DNA from 2 places in the Vogesella sp. EB genome. Region 2 is predicted to be linked to the other one. Evidence: predicted binding sites of a transcription regulator. Region 2 holds the regulator's gene; the other holds the start of a gene.
The links. The regulator FNR, encoded in region 2, switches genes on or off when oxygen is low (the NO sensors DNR and NnrR bind a similar motif). The targets are predictions, from matches to a motif close to TTGATNNNNATCAA.

Region 1 (4,207 bases), on a different contig from region 2:
CGGCCAGCGTGAAAACCGCGGCGACGGCCAAACCGGCGGTAGCTACCACCAAGCCGGCGGGAGGCTGGACGGTGAGCCTGCCGGCCATCCGCGTCGACAGCTGGCAGCTGCGCGCCGAGCACCGTGGTTTTGTCACGCCGCTGGCCGCCAGCGTGCGGCTGGACAGCCTGCAGGCCGCCGTTGCCGTCGACGCCGGGGGCGAGGTGAAGGTGCAGGGCGCCACGCTGGCGCTATCACAGCTCATCGCCGCCAGTGGCGACCGGCCGCCGTTCGCCACTCTGGCCGGCCTGCGGCTGGGCAGCAGCGAGCTGGATCTGGGCAAGCACCGCATCACGCCGGGCGATGTCACGCTGCAGGGCCTGCAGCTGGCGCTGAACCGCGGCAAGGACGGGCAGCTGGACATCGGCGAGGCGCTGCGCCCGCTGCCGGCGGCCACCGCGCCCGCGACGCCGTCCGCCGCCAGTGCCGGCCAGCCGTGGCAGATCCGCTATCCGCAGCTGACGCTGGCGCAGTCCGCGCTCAGCTGGCGCGATGCCGGCACCGGCCAGCCGGTGAGCGTGGCGCTGCAGGATGTCAGCGCCAGCGTCAGTGGCGATCCGCAGCAGGGCTTTGCCGTGCAGCTGGCGGCGGCGCTGGGGCAGGGCTGGCTGCAGCTGGATGCCACGCTTGCGGCCAACCTGCAGGACATCAAGGGCAAGCTGCGCGCCAGCCGGCTGCCGCTGCGTGACGTGGCGCCGTATGCGCTGGACAACACCGTGCTGCGTTTTGGTGGCGGCGAGCTGTCGGCCGATCTCGGCTTTGCACTGCAGGGCAGTCGCTGGCAGGCCGACGGCAAGGCGGCGCTGGACAAGCTGGCGTTGTACGAACCGGGCCGGCGCGAGGTGCTGCTCGGCTGGCAGCAGCTGGCCGTCAGCGGCATCAAGGCGCAGCCGGACAGGATCAGCCTTGGCGACGTGCGGCTGGTGTCGCCGCAGCTGCGGCTGATCCTCGACGAAAAGCGGGTGCCCAACTTTGCGCACCTGATGAAGCCGCAGCCAGCGGCCAAGGCGCAGCCCGCCAGGCCGGCGGCTGCGGGCAAGACCAGCGCCGCGCCGGTGGTGGACGTGCGCGCCGTCCGCGTGCGCAATGCGCGCATGGACTTTGCCGACCTAGGCTTGCAGCCCAGCTTCGCCACCCGCATCCATTCGCTGTCCGGTACTGTGCTCGGCCTGTCCAGCCGCCCGGGGCGACGCGGCACGGTGACGCTGGATGGTCGCGTCGACCAGTTCGGCGACGTGCGCATCCGCGGTGCGCTGTCGCCGCTGGCGGTGACCAACGATCTCGACATGGTGCTGAACTTCCGCAACATCCCGCTGGGCAGCCTCAACCCGTACTCGATGACCTTTGCCGGCTGGAAGATCACCGATGGCAGCCTCTCCACCGAGCTGCGCTACGTGCTGAAAAACCGCCAGCTGCAGGGCGAGAACCGCATGGTGATCGACCACATCCAGCTGGGCGAGGAGGTCAGCGACTACGACGGTACCCGCCTGCCGCTGCGCCTGGCGGTGGCGCTGCTGGAGGACAGCGACGGCCGCATCGACCTGTCGCTGCCGGTGGCCGGCAGCCTCGATGCGCCGGACTTCTCCTACGGCCACCTGGTGTGGCAGGCGTTCCGCAACATCGTGGTCAAGATCGTCACCGCGCCGTTTCGCGCGCTGTTTGGCGGCGAGGGCTTCGACGACATCTACGCCGACGCCGGCGACGACCGCATCCCGCCGCCGGAGCGCGAGAAGCTGCTGAAGCTGGCCGAGCTGCTGGCCAAGCGGCCGAAGCTGGTGCTGGCCATTGGTGGCGGTTATGACGTGGAGCAGGACAGCCGCGAGCTCGCGCGCTACCGCGTCGACAGCGACATCCTCAAGCGTGCCGCCTACCAGCTGCAGGCCGACGAGCCGCTGCCGCTGCCGGACATGGGAGATCCGGCGATTCGCAAGGCGGTGGGCGATGGCTACGCGGTGCAGTTCGGCCGCTTCGCCTGGCTCAAGCGGGTGGCCAGCGAGAAGGACACCGCCGAGCGCGCGCAGGCGATGCGCGCCGAATTGCTGGCGGCGCAGAAGATCGACGACGCGGCTTTGCGGGCGCTGGCCACCGCGCGCGGCAACGCGGCGCGGCAGCTGCTGCTGGCGGCGAAACCGGCGCTGGCCGAGCGCATCAGCGTGCTGGACGCCGACAAGGTGAAGGCTGACAAGGACGGCGTGCCGCTGCTGCTGAAACTGAAATAAGCGCCTGCTTTTCCGCTTGCGGCCAACCTTGTCACAAGGTTGGCCGCAAGCGTTTGGTACGCTGTGTTGCGGCTGTTGTATGCCTGCCGCACAGGGTTGGCCGCAGGCTGCTCAGTGGTGCCGCTTTAATGAAAATCAAGGGCGTGGAGTGCTGTATCTAGTAGACTTAAACTTTCAAGACACCACATCTAGCGGGGGCGGCATGAACCGGGACAACAGCGTAGCGTTTGCGGAGCAGGATATTTCACGCGAGGTATTGCTGGAAAAATACGCCAAGAACGGCGAACAGTCGGTCAGCGAAGTGCGCCAGCGCGTGGCGCAGGCACTGGCCGAGCAGGAGCAGGATCCGCAACGCTTCGCCCCGCTGTTTTTCGAGGCGCTGGACAACGGTTTCATCCCCGGCGGCCGCATCAACTCCGCCGCCGGCACCGATCTCAAGGCCACGCTGATCAACTGCTTCGTGCAGCCGGTCGGCGATGCGGTGTCCGTCAGCGAGCACGGCAAGGTCGGCATCTACGAGGCGCTGCTGCAGTCGGCGGAAACCATGCGCCGCGGCGGCGGGGTCGGCTACAACTTCAGCCGCATCCGCCCCAAGGGCGCGCGGGTGAAGGGCACCAACAGCCGCGCCTCCGGCCCGGTGTCGTACATGCGCGTGTTCGATCGCAGCTGCGAGACGGTGGAATCCGCCGGTGCGCGGCGCGGCGCGCAGATGGGGGTGCTGGATGTCAGCCACCCGGACATCGAGGCCTTCATCCACGCCAAGGACGGCGGTGATCTCGCCAACTTCAACATGTCGGTGGGGGTGTCCGATGCCTTCATGCAGGCGGTGGAGGCCGACGGCGACTGGCAACTGACCCACGCGGTGGCGCCGGCGTCGGATGCCTTCCCCGGCAGCTTCCAGCGCGAGGACGGGCTGTGGGTGTACCGCAGCGTGCGCGCCCGCGACTTGTGGCAGCAGATCATGGCCTCGACCTACGACCACGCCGAGCCGGGTGTGCTGTTCATGTCCAAGATCAACGCCGACAACAACCTGTCCTACTGCGAGGTGATCGAGTCCACCAACCCGTGCGGCGAGCAACCGCTGCCGGACTACGGCTGCTGCGACCTGGGCTCCATCAACCTGTGCAAGTTCGTGCGCCAGCCGTTCGGCGACGCGCCGAGCTTCGATTTCAAGGCCTTCGAGAAGGTGGTGCGCACCTCGATCCGCATGCTGGACAACGTGCTCGACCTCACCGTGTGGCCGCTGGCGGAACAACAGCGCGAGGCGCAGAACAAGCGCCGCGTCGGGCTGGGCTTCACCGGGCTGGGCGACGCGCTGATCATGCTCAAGGTGCGCTACGACAGCGAGGAAGGCCGCAGGTTGGCCGCCAGCATCTCCGAGCACATGCGCGACGCCGCCTACGACGCGTCGGTGGATCTGGCCATCGAGAAGGGTGCCTTCCCGCTGTTCGACGCCGACAAGTACCTGGCGGCGCCGCACTGCGCCAGCCGCCTGCCGGACAAGCTCAAGGCGCGCATCAGGAAGCACGGCATCCGCAACTCGCACCTGCTGTCCATCGCGCCGACCGGCACCATCTCGCTGGCGTTTGCCGACAATGCCTCCAACGGCATCGAGCCGCCGTTTTCCTGGTACTACACCCGCAAGAAGCGCATGGCCGACGGCACGCAGCAGGAATACCTGGTCGAGGACCACGCCTACCGCGTGTACCGCATGCAGGGCGGCGACACCAACGCGCTGCCGGAGTATTTCGTCAGCGCGCTGCAGATGAGCGCGCTCGACCACATGCGCATGGTGGCGGCGGTGGCGCCGTACATCGACACCGCCATCTCCAAGACCGTCAACGTGCCGGCCGACTACCCGTTCGCCGACTTCGAAAGCCTGTATCTGGAAGCGTGGCGTGCCGGGCTGAAGGGTATCACCACCTACCGCCCCAACAGCGTGCTCGGTT
Region 2 (4,207 bases):
GAAATCAGCCCGAATCAGCTTGCTTATCCATTCAGCGCCAATGCAGATCAATTCTCGATGCGGTTTAATAATGAAATTACCCTGACACACGACGAGAGTGGCTGGCGAATACCGCCCTATGACAATAAAGAATATCGCGTCTGTATTGGCTTGGGGATGGGGTTGGAAGAAATAGACTGGGGCTGTAGTGTAACGGTGGCCCCCAATAGCAGCGTGTTGCTGGAAGCCAGCGCCTATGAGGTGTTTCGCCTGGATATGGCAATGCCGATAGGTAGTCCGGTGACGCCCACGCCACCCAATGCCTGGCAGATTCCCCTTGGCAGCAAGGCGCTACTCTCGTTCTCAGCCTCGGGCATCGGAACGCTGACGTTCGGAACCGGCAACCAGGCACAACAAGCCAATCCAGAGCATGACCAACACGCCGCCAAGTCTTGAAAAACAAGCCAGGCGCACTTCCCTGCCCCCATCCGGCTCAAATGGATGACAGGCTCTAGCGCCCGCGCCGCCGCCGGCATCAACAAAAAGGTTGGCCGCATCGCTGCGGCCAACCTTGTGTGCCTGTCGTCCCGCCGCCCGTGCGGCGCGCGTCAGATGGTTTTCGAATAGCGCGCGCCGGTTTCGCGCTCGCGCAGGTGGCGGTCGAACGCCATCGCGATATTGCGGATCAGGAAGCGGCCCTTCGGCTCCACCATAAGGAAGTCGCCGTCGAAGTGCAGCAGGCCCATCTGCTGGAATTCGCGGATCTTCGGCAGCTCGTCGGCGAAGTAGTCGGCAAAATTGATGGCGAAGGTCTGCTCGATCGCCTCCACCGACAGCGAGAAGCGGCACATCAGCGCCTGGATCACGCTGCGGCGCAGGATGTCGTCCTGGGTCAGCGTCATACCGCGCATCACCGGCAGGTGGCCGGCGTCCAGCGCCGCGTAGTAGGCGTCGATGTCCTTTTCGTTCTGCGAGTAACAGGGGCCGACCTTGCCGATCGACGACACGCCGAAGCCGATCATGTCGCAATCGGCGTGGGTGGAGTAGCCCTGGAAGTTGCGCTGCAGGCGGCCCTGCTCCAGCGCGCGCGTCAGCTCGTCACCGGGCTTGGCGAAGTGGTCCATGCCGATGAACACGTAGCCGGCGTCGCTCAGCTGCTGTACCGAGTTCTGCAGGATGTCGAGCTTGGTGGCGCTGGACGGCAGATCGGCCTCGTTGATGCGGCGCTGCGGCTTGAACACGGTCGGCAGGTGCGCGTAGTTGTACAGCGCGATGCGGTCCGGCGACATCGCGATCACCTTGTTGACGGTGCTTTCCAGCGAGTGCGCGCTCTGCAGCGGCAGGCCGTAGATCAGGTCCACGCTCACCGACTTGAAGCCGGCCTCGCGCGCGGCGTCGATCACCAGCCGGGTTTCCGCCTCGCTCTGGATGCGGTTCACTGCCTGTTGCACCGCCGGATCGAAATCCTGGATGCCGACGCTCATGCGGTTGAAGCCGAGACGGCCCAGGTGCAGCACGGTGTCGCGGCCAACCTTGCGCGGGTCGATCTCGATCGAGAACTCGCCTTCCGGCAGCAGCTCGAAGTAGCGGTTGATGACGCCCATCACCCGGTCCAGCTGCGCATCGGAGAGGAAGGTCGGTGTGCCGCCGCCGAAATGCAGCTGGATCACCTTCTCGCGACAGCCGAGTTTTTCCGCCACCAGCGCGATTTCCTTTTCCAGGTAGTCGAGGTAGGCGTCGGCGCGGCTCTTGTCCTTGGTGATAATCTTGTTGCAGCCGCAGTAGTAGCAGATGGTGTTGCAGAACGGGATGTGTACGTACAGCGAAATGCCGCGATGGTTTGCCCCAATGGCGCGCTGCGCCAGGCAATGTTCATAATCATTCACCCCGAAACCGGCGTGAAAACGGTCGGCAGTCGGATAGGAGGTGTAACGCGGACCGGACCCTTCCAGTGTTTCGATCAGGGTCCGGTCGAAAACACATTGGGTCGGGATAAATGCAGAATGAGCAGCCATCATATATTTTGATTGGAAATCTGGTGGGGGACTGGTAAATTTGCGCAATTACGCCTTGATCTGCATTGACGCTCATCAAGCAAGCTCATCTGTCCCTGGAAATCGACTCTCGGTATGAACGATCTGTCCTCCCCCCTGCATTCGCTGAAAGTCACTTGTTCCAACTGCAGCCTGCGTGAATTGTGCCTGCCGGTGGGGCTAAACCGTGACGAGATGGCCCAGCTGGATGCCGTTATCCGTCAGAGCCGCCGTTTCAAGCGCGGTGAATACCTGTTCCGCAGCGGAGAAGGTTTCCGTTCTTTATACGCGGTGCGCACCGGCTATTTCAAGACCTGCGTTTCCAGCCAGGACGGCCGCGAACAGGTTACCGGTTTCCACATGTCCGGCGAGCTGATGGGGCTGGACGGCATTTCCTCCAACACCCACGGTTGCGACGCCATCGCGCTGGAGGACAGCGAGGTGTGCGAGCTGCCGTTCAGCCGCATGGAAAGCCTGGGACGCGACATCCCCAGCCTGCAACACCACTTCTTCCGCCTGATGAGCCGCGAAATCGTGCGCGACCAGTCGGTGATGCTGCTGCTGGGCAATATGAAGGCGGAAGAACGCCTCGCCGCCTTCCTGCTCAACCTGTCGCAGCGCCTGGCCAGCCGCGGCTTTGCCGCCAACGACTTCATCCTGCGCATGAGCCGCGAGGAAATCGGCAGCTTCCTCGGCCTGAAACTGGAAACCGTCAGCCGCACGCTGTCGAAATTCCAGCAGCAGGGCTGGATCCTGGTCGATCACAAGCACATCCAGCTGGTCCGCCCGGAAGAGCTGAAGGCCCTGGTGGCCGGCTGCTCGCAGGCCAACAGCGCCGGCTAAACCTGCCGCGTGACGCAATAAAAAAGCCCGGATCGACCGATCCGGGCTTTTTGCATCGTGCGTTGCGGGCTCAGCCGGCTTGCCAGCCGCCACCCAGTGCCGCGTACAGCGACACCACCGCCGACAGCCGCGCGAGGCGAGCGCTGGACAGCGCCTGCTCCACCTGGAACACGCCGCGTTCGGCGTCCAGCACGTCCAGATAGCTGGAGTAGCCGTTGTCGTAGCGCAACCGCGCCAGGCGCAGCGCCTCGCGCAGCGAGGCCAGCTGCTGCAGCTGCGCCTGTTCGGTGGCGCGCGTGGTGCTGACCGCCGACATCGCGTCCAGGGTATCGGCAAACGCCTGCTGCACCGTCTTCTCGTACACCGCCAGCGCCTGCTTCTGGCGCGCGTTGGCGGCATCGACACCGGCGGCGATACGGCCGGCGTTGAAGATCGGCGCGGTCAGGTTGGCCGCGAAGTTCCAGGTCTGCGCCGGGCCGCTGAACAGGTCGGTCAGCGCGGTGCTGGCGCTGCCGATACCGGCCGACAGGCTGATGCTCGGGAAGTAGGCGGCGCGGGCGACGCCGATGCGGGCGTTGGCCGCGATCAGGCTGGCTTCCGCCGCCGCCACGTCGGCACGGCGCAGCAGCAGGTCGGACGGCAGGCCGGACGGGATCTGCTCCGGCTCGGCCAGCGCCGACAAGGCCTTGCCGCGGCCAAGGTTGGCCGCAATGTCACGCGGCGAACGGCCCAACAGCACCGCCAGCGCGTGTTCGGTCTGCGTCACCGCCTGTGCCAGCTGCGGCACGGTGGCGCGCGCACTGGCGGCCTCGGCCTCGGCCTGGCGCAGCTCCAGCTCGGAGGTCATGCCGCCGTTGAAGCGTTTCTGGCGCAGCTGCAGCGATTGCTCGCGGCTTTGCAGCGTGGCGCGGGCGCTGGCGAGCTGGGCGTCGTAGCTGGCGAGCTGGAAGTAGCTCTTGGCCACCTGGCTGCCCAGCGACAGCCTGAGCGCGGCCAGCGAGCGCTCGCTGGCGCTGACGTCGGCTAGCGCCGCTTCGCGTTCGCGGCGCAGCTTGCCCCACAGGTCCAGCTCCCAGCTAGCGGTCAGCCCGGCCTGGCGGCTGTCGAGCAGCGCCCCGCCACCACTGCTGTAGCTCGAGGTCTGGCTGCGGCCGCTGCCGGCGCTGGCGCTGACCTGCGGCAGCAGGCCGGCTCGCGCCACACCGGCGGCGGCGGCGGCTTCTTCCACCCGCGCCGCGGCCTGCACCAGATCACGGTTGTAGCGCAGCGACTCGTCTATCATCGCGTCCAGCACCGGATCCTCGAAACTGCGCCACCAGTCGCTGGCGACCGGCGCCACGTTGGCCGCCGCC

Region 1: a site for FNR is predicted at 2,384-2,397, ahead of ACG97_RS14970 (adenosylcobalamin-dependent ribonucleoside-diphosphate reductase). Genes of this name have one in related genera too.

The regions. Positions count from the first base shown of each region.
Region 1 covers NZ_LFDT01000034.1:26,205-30,411, forward strand. The annotation lists gene ACG97_RS14965 (DUF748 domain-containing protein) at 1-2,258, shown strand, start outside; gene ACG97_RS14970 (adenosylcobalamin-dependent ribonucleoside-diphosphate reductase) at 2,461-4,207, shown strand, end outside.
Region 2 covers NZ_LFDT01000024.1:7,681-11,887, forward strand. The annotation lists gene ACG97_RS12840 (hypothetical protein) at 1-435, shown strand, start outside; gene hemN (oxygen-independent coproporphyrinogen III oxidase) at 588-1,997, opposite strand; gene fnr (fumarate/nitrate reduction transcriptional regulator Fnr) at 2,109-2,855, shown strand; gene ACG97_RS12855 (efflux transporter outer membrane subunit) at 2,926-4,207, opposite strand, start outside.